3 regions of the Micromonospora sp. NPDC049257 genome follow, and region 3 is predicted to be linked to each of the others. Evidence: riboswitches for the same ligand, from Rfam matches in the RefSeq annotation. Region 3 holds a riboswitch; each other region holds the start of a gene.
The links. A riboswitch is a leader RNA that binds a small molecule or an ion and turns the genes downstream of it on or off. The one in region 3 is predicted to bind cyclic di-AMP.
Positions count from the first base shown of each region.

Region 1: it holds a riboswitch for cyclic di-AMP, as region 3 does, so the genes downstream of both, AB0K25_RS17520 (C39 family peptidase) here and AB0K25_RS15115 (hypothetical protein) in region 3, are expected to answer to the same signal.
Region 2: it holds a riboswitch for cyclic di-AMP, as region 3 does, so the genes downstream of both, AB0K25_RS06200 (hypothetical protein) here and AB0K25_RS15115 (hypothetical protein) in region 3, are expected to answer to the same signal.

Region 1 is NZ_JBFAQU010000010.1:194,207-199,013, reverse strand. Features, by position in the region: gene AB0K25_RS17530 (hypothetical protein) at 96-542, shown strand; gene AB0K25_RS17525 (hypothetical protein) at 669-1,430, shown strand; cyclic di-AMP (ydaO/yuaA leader) riboswitch at 1,799-1,943, shown strand; gene AB0K25_RS17520 (C39 family peptidase) at 2,216-3,067, shown strand; gene AB0K25_RS17515 (CDP-glycerol glycerophosphotransferase family protein) at 3,298-4,807, opposite strand, start outside.
Region 2 is NZ_JBFAQU010000002.1:505,636-510,442, forward strand. Features, by position in the region: gene AB0K25_RS06190 (AAA family ATPase) at 1-469, shown strand, start outside; gene AB0K25_RS06195 (cation diffusion facilitator family transporter) at 664-1,578, shown strand; cyclic di-AMP (ydaO/yuaA leader) riboswitch at 1,811-1,942, shown strand; gene AB0K25_RS06200 (hypothetical protein) at 1,946-3,007, shown strand; gene AB0K25_RS06205 (SRPBCC family protein) at 3,138-3,605, opposite strand; gene AB0K25_RS06210 (STAS domain-containing protein) at 3,704-4,066, opposite strand; gene AB0K25_RS06215 (hypothetical protein) at 4,400-4,546, shown strand.
Region 3 is NZ_JBFAQU010000008.1:138,909-143,715, reverse strand. Features, by position in the region: gene AB0K25_RS15130 (lipocalin family protein) at 86-688, shown strand; gene AB0K25_RS15125 (helix-turn-helix domain-containing protein) at 936-1,286, opposite strand; gene AB0K25_RS15120 (carbonic anhydrase) at 1,499-2,233, shown strand; gene AB0K25_RS15115 (hypothetical protein) at 2,299-3,324, opposite strand; cyclic di-AMP (ydaO/yuaA leader) riboswitch at 3,328-3,459, opposite strand; gene AB0K25_RS15110 (YibE/F family protein) at 3,626-4,807, opposite strand, start outside.

The sequences.
Region 1 (4,807 bases), on a different contig from region 3:
CCCCGCCCGGCCGTCCGGACCAGGTCCACGGTGGTGGGCGCGGCGACACGCCCGGCGGTGCTGCGGGTCGGTCACCCCGGCGGTAACGTGGACATATGCTCCCGGCCGCACTCACCAGTCCGCTGTGGTGGGTCGCCCGCTGGTGGTCCCGGCTGCTGACCGGCCTGGCTGTCGCGATCGCGTTCGCCGTCGCCGGCCCGTCGCTGCCCGGCCCGGCGTCGTTCGACCCGGGGCCGGCGGCAGCCGCCCTGCCGGTCGACGCGTCGCTGTCCTTGCACGCGGCCGGAGCCCCGGCCACCCCGACCGGCATCCGCAGCGGTGGGCAGGAGGCCGACCCGGCCGGCGTCGCCGCAGATCGGGCCGTCGCCGTGGTGCTCGCCGTGCCGGCAGCGGACCGGGCCGCCGTGGTGCTGGCCGTGCCGACGGCAGACCGGGTCGACGCCGTCGTGCCGGCCGGCGTCGCACGGAGCGCCCCGCCCCCGGCGCTGCCGGCCGGTCGAACACCCGTCGCCACCGCCCCCCGGGCACCCCCGGCGGGCTGACCGCCCACGCGGGGGCCGACCCACCCGCGACCGCCTCCGCCACGCACCACACCCGCACCGTCCGGCCGGATGTTCCCGCCGCCGGTACGGCCTCCTCTTCCGCATCCCGCCTGCGAGGTGTCGACCGTGAACACCGTGCTCTCCCAGTTCCTGATCGAGGTCCCGACCGCCACCGTGATCTGGTCCGCGCTGCTCGTCCTGGCGCTGACCGGGATCACCATCCTGGTGGCCCGGCCCGAGCGGGACCAACCGGCCGCCGCAGCCACTGCCGCCGCGCCGGCATCCGACGCCCCACCCCCCGTCGCCGACCTGCGTCGCTACGCGGAGGAGGTGGCCGTCGCCGCCTCCGGAGCCGCCCGGAGGGCCCGCCACCACCGCGTGGCCTGGCTGGCGGCCCACGACGCCCTGGAACGGGCCTGGCAGGCGTACGACGAGGCGGAGACGCTGGCCCGCCGGTTCACCGGTGCCCGGGCGCTGCCCAGCCCGCGTACTCCCCGCACGCCCGCCGAGTACGCCGGTCGGGAGCGGTGGCTGCACCAGGAGGCCGTGGCGGCGCACTGGCGGGGAGAGTTGTCGGTGGAGCGGCTGCGGGACGTCTTCGCGCACCGCGACGGTTGGGACCCGCGTCGGCACCCGGTCGAGCACGAGGTGATGCTGGCCCGCGCGGTCCGCGAGGACCGGCGTACGGCGTACCGGGCTGCGGTCGGGCGGGAACGGGCGGCGTGGCGGAACGCCGAACTGGCCGCCGAGGCGGCCCGGTCGCTGGCTGCCGAGGCACACGCGGCGGCGCAACGGTGGCGGCCGACCCGGGTCCCACTGCCCCGTCCGGCGACGTCCGCCACCCGCCCGGCCCCCGCCACCCGCTGGCGTCCGGCCCGGGTCGGCTGACCCGGCCGTCAGGTCGGCCGGCCGCTGGTTGGCGAAGCCGGACCGGTCGGCGGGTCGGCGGGTCGGCGGGACTGAATTGTTATCTGCGGGTTGTGGGTGCCGTCACTGCGGGTGGAAACCGGACACCTGGTCACAGTCGGTCACATCGACTGCGACGATCATCGGTGGTCGGTGCCCCGCCGTCCGGGTTTTCGCCTGGACGGGCCCGGGCGCTCCGACCGTCCCACGCGTGGCGGGTCAGTGCCCGAGTGCCCCGAAACTGACTCGTCCAGCCCATGTTTGTGCAGCTCAACGGGCTTGGCGAGGGGGGAAACCGGCCAGTAGTGTCGCTGCGGTCCGGTGCGGTTTCCGATCGCAAGAGGCGACGCCGTGCCGACCCGCTCAATCGTGCCAGTCACGAACCGGGGACCCACACGCACCACCTGGGGTGAATCTCCGGGCCACGGCCCGGGGTAGGGCGATCTTCCCGCCCGAATCCGTCAGCTAACCCGGTCGGCGGCAAAGGAAGGAGTTCCCTCCTCGTGCAGCATGACCCCACCCCCTCGGTAGTTCCTCCACCTCGGTGCCGGGGCACCGCCGGACCGTCGCGCCCGACGCGCTGACCCGGCTCTGTGCCCCGCCGCCCGGCCCCTGCCGGGCGAGCCGCCGATCCGCCCGGCCCCCCGTCGGGCGGTCCCTGCCGAACGAGCGGCGCAACACCCGATCCGCGCGTGGCGTGTCCGCCGCGTGCCGATGGGTTGTGCCCGCCGCCTCGCCCCGTGGAGGAACACCCTGTGAAGCACCACATGAAACGACAGCTCCGCCTACTGGGCACCCGACGCCCGTACCGGATGGTCGTCGGCTCGGCGGCGGTCCTCGTCCTGGCCGCCGGTGGCACCGCCCTGGCCGCCGGGGTCGACGACGCCCCGACCGGCCAGCAGCGCGCCACCGCCGTGGCCGAGACCGCCCCCCGCCTCGACGACGTCGCCAGCCGCGCCCAGGCCCGGGTCGCCGTCCCCGCCCCGACCAGCCCGTCGGCCACCCCCTCGGCCAGCCCGTCGGCGAGCGACGCCCCGTCGCCGCGCGTCACCCGGGCGAAGGCCAGGGCCACCGCCGACCCGGACCTGACCCGCAAGGCGGCCCCGAAGCCGCCGTCGTCGAAGGTCCTGCGCTACGACTACCAGGCCCAGACCACCTACTACTACTGCGGCCCGGCGGCGGTCCGCAACGCGCTCAGCGCGGCCGGCATCGAGCGCGGCCAGGACGACCTCGCCGCCCTGTTGGGCACCACCGAGATGGGCACCAACTCGGCCGAGGACACCACCCGGGTGCTCAACGCCGTGGTCAAGGGTGACCCGTACCGGACCAGGATGTTCGCCGGCACGCCGAGCGACGCGCAGATCGACCGGCTGCGGGCCGACGTGGTCGCGGCGGTCGCCGACAAGCGGGCCGTGGTCGCGAACGTGGCCGGGGACGCCACCGACCTCGACGGCGGCTGGCACTCCTTCCCCGGCGGCCACTACATCGCCGCCGTGGGCTACCGGGACAACGGTCGTACCGTGCGGATCGCCGACTCGGCCGACCCGTCGCTGCCGGCCTACTGGGTCAGCGTGACCACCCTGGCGAACTGGATCGCCACCCGGGGCTACTCCGCCTGACCGAGCCACCCCACCCGCCCCGGCCGCCCGACCACGGGTGGCCGGGGCGGTTCGCTGTCCCCGGGTCGACCCGGCCGGCCGGACGAAGATCGTGCTCGAACATGGTTGTAGTGGCCTCCTGCGACGAGGAGGCCACTACAACATGGATCGAGCACGATCTTGCCGACGGAGGCGGGCGCGAGCGGGTGCGGGTGCGGGCGCGAGCGGGTGTGGGCGGAGGCGGGTGCGGGTCAGGCGTGGGGGGAGAGGGGGGCGGCGGGGGCACGGGGGGTCGGCGGGGCCCAGCCCGGTTCCAGCTCGCGGCGGGCCGCGGCCAGGAAACCCTCGGCGTACGCGTCGGCGGGGAAGTCGCCCAGGTAACGGCGGCGGGTCTGCCAGCGGGCCGCCGCCAACGGGTCGGTGTCCAGCAGCCCGGTCAGCACCTCGTCCAGGTTGGCCATGTCCCGGCGCAGCACGTAACCGGAGCGGGCCAGCGGGAACCGGTCCAGGAACTCGTCGCCGTCGACGCCCAGGTCGGTCACCGCGTACGGCTTGCCGGAGTAGAGGTAGTCGGAGATGACCCCGGAGACGTCGGAGACCAGCGCGTCGGAGCGGTTGACGCACTCGGTCAGGCTCAGCTCGCGGCTGGCCGCCGCCCCCCACAGGTGCTGCCGGCCGGTGCGGGTCCGGTCGGCGGCGAGCAGTTCGGTGAGCCGGGCCAACTGCCGGGCCGAAGCCGGATTCTGCCCGGTGTACGGGTGGGCGCGCAGGATCACCGTGGCCCCCCGGTCGAGCAGCCGGCGCAGCAGCGGCTCGGCCACCGGCAGCGAGCAGTAGTTGGCGTCGGCGTGGTGGCCGGTCCAGGTGGGGGTGTAGAGCACGGTCGGGGCGGTCAGCGGGCGGGCCTCCCGGCGTACCTCGATGGCTTCGACCTGCGGGCGGCCGACCACGACGAACTTCTCGGCGGGGATCTCCACCCCGGCCCGCGCGTACCGCTCGATCGCCGCCGGACCGGCCACGAAGATCTTGTCGAAGATGGCCGAGACCGGGTTGGCGCTGGGGGCCTTGTCGCTGTCGCCGTGGTGCAGCTGCACGTGGGTGAGCTGGGTGAACCGGATGCAGTGACTGTTCTTCGCCCCGTGGTTGACATAGAACGCCACCCGCAGGCTGGGCACCAGCGCCTCGTCCATCGCCTTGAGGGTGGGGCAGTAGACCACCGGGGCGCTCGTCGCGGCGGCGATCGTGGGCAGGAACTCCGGCTCCCGCAGCAGCACCAGGAACGGCCGGCCGAGCCGCTCCAGGTAGGGCAGCCACATGGTGACCTGGTATTCCGAGCCGGGTGGGGCGGAGAAGTAGAGCAGGAACTCCGGCTGGTGCGCGCGCAGCGCCCGGGTCACCGGGCCGCCCCCGCCCGACGGCCGGAACCGCCGCCGGGCCAGGTCCAGGCCGACCGCACCGCAGCCGGCTGCGACCACCAGCACGACGACCAGCGCCAGCACGGCAGGCAGGGCGAACGCGGCGGCCACCGCCACCACGGCGAGCAGCCCCAGCAGTACGCCGCCGAGCCGGGCGGCGACCAGCGGGGTCCACGCCCGCACCGGCAGGTTCGCCGCCCGGATCTCCAGGTTGCCGGCATCGCGCAGCGGTCCCACCAGCAGCACCAGGCCCAGCAGCAGCAGCGCGGTGAGCGCCAGCACCGGGTCGAACCCGTCGTCGAGCCGGCGGGCGTAGCCGACCAGGATGCCGGCGGCCAGCAGCACC
Region 2 (4,807 bases), on a different contig from region 3:
GCTGGGCCGGCGGCGGCGGCACCGGTTCACGCTCTCCACCAACTACCGCAACTCGGCGGAGATCTTCGCGGTGGCGGCGGCGGAGATCCGCCGGCTCTATCCCGACCTGGAGTTGCCGAGTGCGGTGCGGTCCACCGGGGTGGAGCCGGTGGCGCTGCACGTGCCGGCGGCGGAGCTGGCCCCGGCGACGGTGGACGCGGTGGACGCGGTGCTGGCCGAGGTGGCCGGGACGGTCGGCGTGATCACGCCGGTGCCGCGCCGCGACGAGGTCGCCGGCTGGTTGGGCGACCGGGGCGGGGCGCGGCTTCAGGTGGTGACGAGTCTCCAGGCCAAGGGCATGGAGTACGACGGGGTGGTGCTGGTCTGCCCCGGGGAGATCCGGGCCGATCCGGGCTCGGGGGTACGGACGCTCTACGTCGCGTTGTCCCGGGCCACCCAGCGCCTCACCACCATCGACCCCACCGGCTGAGCCACCGGCCCCGATCGGCCCGGCCCCTGGTCGAGGGCCACACCGAACGCTTCTGGGTCGTCGGCGACCCCGCTGTCGTGCTGGGTCGACGGCCCCTGCTGTCGCTCCTGGCCGAAGGCCCGGCTGTCACTTGCATACATAGCGATGTGAGCATAGATTGGATCGGGTCCGCAGCGGCGACGGAAGGTGTGGACGTGGGCGCAGGTCATGACCACAGTGCGACGGTCAGTAACGCCGCACACCGGCACCGCGGTCGGCTCTGGGCGGCTTTCGGACTGCTCGCCGTGTTCATGGTGGTCGAGGCGGTGGCCGCGTTCGGCACCGGCTCACTGGCCCTGCTCTCCGACGCCGGCCACATGTTCACCGACGTCCTCGGCATCGGGATGGCCCTGGCGGCGATCACCGCCACCCGGCGGGCCACGCAGGACCCGCAGCGCACCTTCGGCCTCTACCGGCTGGAGGTGCTCGCCGCGCTGGCCAACGCCGTCCTGCTCAGCGGGGTGGCGATCTACGTGCTGATCGAGGCGGTCCGCCGCTTCGGCGAGCCACCCGAGGTGCTGGCCGGCCCGATGCTGGTGGTGGCGGTGCTCGGCCTGCTCGCCAACCTCGTCGCGTTCGGCCTGCTGCGCGAGGGGGCCAAGGAGAGCATCAACCTGCGCGGGGCGTACCTGGAGGTGGTCGGCGACCTGCTCGGCTCCCTCGGCGTGATCGCGGCGGCGCTGCTGATCGCCGGCACCGGCTGGTGGTGGGCCGACCCGGTGGTCGCCGTGGCGATCGGCGTGTTCATCCTGCCCCGCACCTGGCGGCTCGGGCGGGCGGCGGTGCGCATCCTGGTGCAGGCCGCCCCGGAGCATCTCCCGGTGACCGCCGTACACGACCGGTTGACCGCCGTGCCCGGCGTCGCCGAGGTGCACGACCTGCACGTCTGGACGCTCACCTCCGGCATGGACGTCGCCTCGGCCCACCTCACCCTGGCCGGCGACGCCGAGGCCGGCACCGTGCTCGCCGCCGCCCGTGGTGCCCTGCGGGAGGACTTCCACATCGAGCACGCCACTCTTCAGATCGAGCCCCGAGCGACCCCCGGAGCATGCGGCCCGACCCACTGGTGACCCCGACTGCCGCCCTGCGGCCGGGCCGCCGCCCTGCGACCCGGCCGCCGTCTCGTGCCCGGTGGTCGGGCCCACTCTCCGGGAATCGCGCTGTAGATCAACGGCAATTTGCGCCGTTCACACCTTTTGGCAGTATTCACTCTCGTACCCTCAGTCACGAGGTAGGCAGCTGTCCCACGCGTACCGGTAGGCTCGGCTCCGGCCACCGCCAGGCGGCGCCCACCGGCGCCGGCAGTGGCCGCCGCCTAATCGCCCACCAGGGCGAACCGGGGAACCACGTTCCTGGGGTGCATCCGCGTCAGCGGTAGGGATCTTCCGTCCCGAACCCGTCAGCTAACCCGGTCGGCGGCTGACGGAAGGACATCACATGCACGTACGCACCACCACGCGACTACTGGCCGCAGTCGTCACGGCGCTCGCCCTGGGCGTGTCGTCCGCGCCGTTCAGCCCGGCCGTCGCCGCGCCCACCACCCGCCTCGCCGCCCCCGGCGACGACGAGGAGGGCGGCACCCCGGCCCTACGCGACCAGCTCGACGCGGCCAGCAAGGGGTGGCTCGACGCGAAGACCGCCCTCGAGCGCTCCACCCGACGTCAGCAGGAGTTGGACGGCCAGCTCAAGGCCATCGAGGCCCAGCTGGTCACGCAGACCGGCAAGGTCGGCGAGATCGCCGGAGCGGCCTACCGCACCGGCCGCCTCGGGCCGATGTCCGCCCTGCTCAACAGCAACAGCCCCGGTGGCTTCATGGACCGCGCGTCGGCGTTGGAGACGGTCGCGGCCCGGGAGGACCAGGAACTGCGCAAGATGATCGAGACCCGGGACCAGGCCGCCCGGACCCGGGCCGCCGTCAGTCGGGAGATCACCGAGCAGCGCAAGCAGGTCGCCACCATGGGCAAGCGGAAGGATCAGGCCGAACGCGCGCTGGCCGTGGCCGCCGCCGACAAGCCGGCCCCCACCTCCTCCAACGACTCCGGCAGTTCGGAGGGCACGTCCAGCAGCAACGCCAAGGGGGCGCCCCGTAACTCCGACGGTTCCTGGCCGTCCGAGTCGTGCAGCGTCAACGACCCGACCCCGGCCAACGGCTGCATCACCCCGCGTACCCTCAACGCCCTCCAGCAGGCCAAGGCGGCCGGTTTCACCCGGTACGTCTCCTGCCACCGTCCCAGTGGTTCCGGTGAACACCCCAAGGGCCGCGCGTGCGACTTCGCCGCGCAGAAGAACGGCTTCGGCGGGGTGGCCAGCGGCGGCGACCGGACGTACGGCAACAACCTCGCCGCCTACTTCATCCGTAACGCCGACCGGCTCGGCGTGCTCTACGTGATCTGGTTCAAGCGGATCTGGCTGCCGAGCAGCGGCTGGAAGGCGTACAGCGGGGGCAACGGCGACCCGTCCAGCGACCACACCAACCACGTGCACCTGTCGATGTACTGAGCTGGCCCGGTGGCCCGTCCACGACGGGCCACCGGAACACCGCCGACAGCCAACCGGAAGACCGCCCGACGGGCCACCGGAACACCGCCCGACCGCAGGGTCGGGCCCGGTGTCGCAGGTCGGCCCCAGGTCAGCCGGCGGCAGACGGGTCGCCGGCCCGGCCGTCCAGCACCGCGCCGAGCCGGCTGGCCAGCCCGAGGTGAGCGGCGCGGGCCTGCCGGAAGGCGTACCCGAACAACGGTGCCGGCGCGGCGAGGGTGATCTCCACGTCGATCCGCAGCAGGTCACCCTCCGTCCGCAGCCGGGTGTGGTTGCGGACCGTGGTGCCCGGCTGCTGTCGGGCCACCGTCACGATCTCGTCGTCGCCGACCTGCAGGACATCCGCCTGATAGGTGACGGGAAACCGCAGCGGCCCCAACTCCAGCCGATCGGTGATCGCATAGCTGGCCAGGGCGCCCGGCCGGGCGGGCAACCGCCGCACCCGGACGATCAGGGGATGCAGTTCCTCCTGCCGGGACAGGTCGCTCAGCAAGGCCACCGCGTCCGCCTGTGCGCAGCGCGCCTGCACCGTGTAGCTGAAGCTCTCCCGCCGGACCACCGGGCCTCCTGACCGTCGTCGGTCGCACGATCGTGCCGCACCCGGGACGGACTGGCAACGTCCCAGGCCAGCGGGCTCAGGCGGGGCCGGTGGTGCGGTCAGGCGCCCGGCAGCACCTCGGGGGTGGCGGCACCGGCGAAGTATGGCTCCGGAGCGCCGAAGAGACCGAGCAGACCGGTGACCCAGAGCTGCCGGTGCACGAACCGGCTCGGTTCGGTGACGATCAACTTGACCCCACTGACCTCGGCGGTCTGGAACCCGGCGACCATCGCGCTGATCCCGACGGAGTCGATGAAGGTGACCAGTCGCATGTTGAGCTCGATCCGGGCGGGCCGGCCCTTGGCCAGCACCTCGGCGATCGCCTCACGTACCTCGTAGGCGGTGTCGACGTCGATCTCGCCACGAGGGGCGATCTCGATGACACCGGCCGGCAGGACCGACTTCACGATCGACAGGCTCACGCGAGCACCTCCACTCGCCCGTCCCCGGGCGCCTCATCAGTACGCGGGCCGCGACCGAGAGTATTCCTCCGACGGCCTCGGTCGCCACCCCTCGGGATGAGCAATTCGCGGATCCGGACGGACCGGGCCGTCCTTTCCCGCACCGTTGCTGGTCCTGTTCTCTCCGACGAACGGCTCAGCTGGGCCGTTCCAACCGTCCCAGAGTAGCGGTCCGGGTCCACTCCGAGCCGGATGCGGAGGGTCGGGCGAGCCCCGTCCGGCCTCCCGGCGCTGGTTGTGCCCGGTGCCTAGCCTGGGCGAGAGATGGGTCACCACGATCGAGGAGACGGATCGATGCTCAAGAGACTGCTCGGCCTGGCCGGCGTCGGCGCACTGCTCGCTCTCGTGCTCGCCTGCGGCTTCGGCGGTGGCGGGGACGACGACGATGACGACGACGGCGACGATTTCGCCCGCGCGACGTCGGTGGTCCTGGTCCGCTAGCCCCGTGACGTCGGCCCGGTGACCGCGGTCACCGGGCCGACGTCACGGCCGGGACAGGCCGAGTCCCGTCCACCGGTCCGAGGTCACGGTCGGGCCGGGTCGACCAGGACACGGTCGGGCCGGGTCGACCAGGCGGGGATGATTTCCACCGGCCGGGGTCACGCTCCGTCCGCGTCGGGTTTGCGACCCGGTCGGGTGGGGCACTGCTGGGAGGACGGGCGGACGACCGGGCGGGCGAGTACCGTCACGAGCCGCAGAGAC
Region 3 (4,807 bases):
ACAGTTTCCGCCCGGTCGGTCCGGGCAATTGGCCGGCGGCGCGACATCCTGCCGCGCCGGGACCGGACAGACCGGAGGAGACACCATGAGAGTACGTCGTCAGGTCGCTGCGGCCGTCGCCGTCGCCACCGCGACGGTGCTGGCCACCGCCGTACCCGCGCAGGCCGCGCCGACCGCCGTCGACACCGGGCCACTCACCCCGGTCGCCGACGTCGACGTCGAGCGGTACGCGGGCGACTGGTACCAGGTCGCGGCCATCCCGGCGATCTTCGAGATCCAGTGCTTCAAGAACGTCAAGGCCCGGTACGACGTCCAGCCCGACGGCACCGTCGGGGTCCGCAACACCTGCCAGACCATCGTCGGCACCACCAGTGCGGTCACCGGTCGGGCCCGCAGCGAGAACCCGCCGGCCGACTCGGCGTTGACCGTGTCGTTCCTCAAGCTCGGCAGCCGGTGGCTCTACCTGGGTGGGCCGAACTACGTGGTGATCGGGCTCGACCCCGACTACCGCTGGGCGGTCGTCGGTGACCCGGACCGCAGCACCGGCTTCGTCCTGTCCCGGGAGCCGGCGCTGACCGGGGCGCAGACGACGGCGGCGAAGGCGGCGCTCACCGCCAACGGCTACGACCTCTGCGACCTCCGTACCACCCGGCAGGACGGCGGCGCGCGGGCCGGCAGCTTCTGCTGAGCCGTCCCCGGGCCGGTTCTGTCGAGCCGTCCCCGGGCCGGTTCTGCTGAGCCGTCCCGGCCTGGGGGCGCGGTCCGGGTGCCGCCACCGCGCCGTGGCCCGGATGAAGCACCGGACGCCCGACGGCCCGCCCACGCACGCACCGGGGGTGGGCCGTCGACTCGGCACCGGTCACCTGGGCTGCCGCCTGGGGCGTGGTCGCCCGGGCTGTCGCCGCCGGGTTCGGTCGGGCAGGTGGGCTGATGCCTCAGGCGTCGGCCGGGTGGGCCGTGGGCCCCGACGCCTGAGTCGGCGTGGTGGGGGTGAAGAGGGCGAGCAGGGCACCGACCTGGCGGTCGGCCTCGGCGGGGTGCCGGAAGTGACCGCTCGGGTCGATCGTGTACTCATTGCGTCGGCCGACCCGGGTACGCCGCAGGTAGCCACCGGTCTCCAGGTCCGCCACGATGGCCTGGGCGGCCCGCTCGGTCACCCCGACCTCCTCGGCGACGTCCCGCAGCCGGGCGGTGGGGTTGCGGGCGATGGCGAGCAGCACGTGACCGTGGTTGGTGAGGAACGTCCAGTTCCGGGTGCTCCCGGTGCCGCCCGTCGTCGTCGCCATGACGTCATCGTATGGCCCGTACCTGGGAGGCCCGCCGTCGGCCGCCGGGTCGGACCGTGGGCCTCGACCCCTGGTCGACATCGTGGCGACCAAAGCCTGAAACGTGGATCACGAAATCTTGACGTACCTTTCGCTGCGTGTGACCGTGGGAACACGGCCGTCGTCGCCGCCGGCCGGCGTGACCAGGTGCGATTCCGGACCGAGGTGAGGCAATGGCCCCGATCACTCCGACCCAGGCGCTGGCCGAACTACAGGCGGGCAACCGGCGTTTCGTCGCCGGGGAGCCCCACCACCCCAACCAGGGTGCCAGCCACCGGGCCGCCGTCGCCGACGGCCAGCATCCCTTCGCCGTCATCGTCGGCTGCTCCGACTCCCGGCTGGCCGCCGAGATCATCTTTGACCGGGGTCTGGGTGACCTCTTCGTGGTCCGGACCGCCGGGCACACCGCCGGGCCGGAGGTGCTCGGCAGCGTCGAGTACGCGGTGACGATCCTCGGCACCCCGCTGGTGGTGGTCCTCGGGCACGACTCCTGCGGGGCGGTGCAGGCGGCCCGGGAGGCGGCCCGTACCGGCACCCAGCCCCCGGGGCACCTCTACTCGGTGGTCGCCGCCGTCGGGCCGAGCCTGCGTCGCGCCGACCAGCAGGGAGTGCACGACATCGACGGGATCGTCGACATCCACATCGCGCAGACCGTCGAGGTGCTGCTCGGCAACTCCCCGGTGATCGCCGCCGAGGTGGCCGCCGGGCGGTGCGCGGTGGTCGGCATGTCCTACCGCCTCGCCGCCGGTGAGGTCCGCCAGGTCGCGCCGGCCCACGAGGCCGCCGCTCCCGCCACCCGGGCGGCTGCGCCCACCACCGCGGCGGCCGCTGCCGTCGTACCCGGGCCGGCCGTGCCGACGGGTGTCGACGCCGTGCCGACCGGCGAGCCCGCGGCCGTCCCCGGCTGAGGCGTACCACGCACGACGAAGGCCGCCCGGCTCAGCCGGGCGGCCTTCGTGCTGGTGAGGGCCGGCTACAGCAATGACACGTGGACGTGGTCGGTGTGGTTGGAGGGCCCGGAGTACGAACTCCAGCCGTTGGCCGGGAACCAGATCTGCCGGTTCCAGATCACGTAGTAGATGCCCAACCGGTCCGAGTTGCGGATCAGGAACGCGGCGAGGTTGTTGCCGTACATCCGGGTGTCGTTGTTGTGCCACGGGCTGAAGCCGCTCTTCTGCAACGACCAGTCGCACGCCTTGCCCTTGGGGTGCTCCCACGGCCCGCCGGGGCGGTAGCAGCCGACGAACCGGTTGAAGCCGGCCCGCTTGACCTCCTTGTACATGTGCAGCGTGCGCGGGGTGATGCAGCCGGACGTGGTGGGGTCGTTCTCGCTGCACGACTCGCCGCGCCAGTCGCCGTCGGCCGTCTGGCCCGGGGCGATCCGGGCGACCGGCGAGGTGGCGTCGACCAGGCCACCGGTGAAGCCCCGACCGCCGACCAGGGCGAGCGCCTTGTCGGCCTCGGTCTTCTTCTTGGCCATCAGGTTGGTCTGCTTCTGCTGCTCACGGACCTCGGTGTCGACGGCGAGCTTGGCCTGCTCGGCACGCTTCTTGACCTTGTTGACCTCGGCCAGCTTGCCGGCGTTGACCATGTTCAGCTCGTCCAGGGCGGCGGCCCGCCGGACGAAGGTGTCCGGGGCGTTGCTCTCCAGCAGCGCCGCGACCGCGCCGACCCGACCCGTCCGGTACGACTGGGCCGCGATCTCGTTGACCTGCGGAGCCAACGCCGCCAGCTCCTGCTCCGCCTTCTCCACCTCGATGGCGTACTCGAGTTGGCGCTTCTTGGACTTCTCCAGCCGGTTCTTCGCCGCCGAATACTCCCGGTTCGTCGCCTCGATGACGTCGGTGAGCAGCTTCGGCTCCTCGTCCTCCTCGTGCCCCGAGGGGGTGGGCGCGTTGGGTGCTGCCGCCGCGGGGGAGGCGGCGGGCCCGGCGACCAGCGCCAGGGCGGCGAGCACGGCCACCACCGGAGTCCACCAGTGGCGTAGGGGTGCCGTCACAGTTGTCCCTTCCGTCGACCGCCGACCGGGTTAGCTGACGGGTTCGGGACGGAAGTGGCCCCTACCGCTGGCGCGGATTCACCCCAGGTGCTCGGTTCCCCGGCTCGCCGTACGGCGATTGGGCGGTGGCACCGCTGGCTCCGGTGGGCGCCTTCGGCGGTGACCGGCAGCGAGGTTACCCGAGAGTCGTACCGGGGATCTACGGTCACAACCCGGCAAAATGCGTATTTTCCCGATAGCGAGGGGTAATCAGTGACGCGACCGACAGCCGCGACCTCACCTCCGGTCACACAGCGCAGTGTCACCATGCGGTGTCCGTGCTCCTTTCCGGGTCTGGCCACCGTGCGGGGGCCGGGGTGGACGGTTCGCCGTGCCGGGGGCCGCTCAGCGCCGCCAGCGCCTCGGCACGGTCGGGGGCGGGGCGTGGGGTGGGCGTCGGTCCGGTCGCGTCGGCGTCGGCGGGACCGCGCCCGGCGGTGACGACGAGCGCGGCCAATCCGGTGGTCAGCGGCACCGCCGCCACCAGCCCCAGGGTCGCCACCGCGCTGCGGACGATCTCCTGGGCCAGGAACTCGCTGGTCAGGATCTGGCTCACCGGCCGGCTGTCGGCGGTGAGCAGGAGCAGCAACGGCAACGAGGCCCCCGCGTACGCCAGCACGATCGTGTTGACCGTGGACGCGATGTGCGCCCGCCCGACCCGGGTCGCCGCCCGGTAGAGCTGCAACCGGGACAGCCCCGGATTGGCGTGCGCCAGCTCGGTGACGGTGGCCGACTGGGTGACCGTGACATCGTCCAGGACCCCCAGCGAACCGATGATGATCCCGGCCAGCAGCAGTCCGTGCAGGTCCACGTCGCGCTGGTACATCGACAGCGTGGTGGCCTCCTCGCTGCCGTACCCGGTCAGGTGGGTGGCGGCGGTGGCCAGCGTGCCCAGGACGCCGGTCAGCACCAGGCTGCCCAGCGTGCCGAGCACCGCCACCGAGGTCTGCGCGGTGACCCCGTGGGTCAGGTACAGCACCACGAACATGATCAGCGCGGCGCCGGTGACCGCGATCGGCAGCGGTGCGCCCCCGGCGGAGATGCCCGGCACCACGAAGGTCAACAGGATGGCGAAGCTCGCCCCGAGGCCGGCCAGGGCGGCCAGCCCGCGCAGCCGGCCGAACGCGACGATCGCCGCCGCGAACAGGGCGACCAGCCAGAGCAGCGGCATGCCCCGCTGGTGCTCGGCGATGTGGTAGCTGCTCACCGACGGGTCGGTGGGGTCGGCCAACGCGACCAGCACCACCTCGTCGCCGACCGCCACCGTCGGTGCCCCCGGCCCCGACGGGACCGGCGTCTCGACCTGCTCACCACTGTCCGGGCCCTGCCCGACGGTGACCGTCACCGTCCCGCACGGCCCGTCGGCCGCCCCCGACGGGCCGTCGGGGGTCTGCGGGGCGGGCGGGCACGGCTCGGTCACCACCCGGGTCACCGTGCCGTGGTA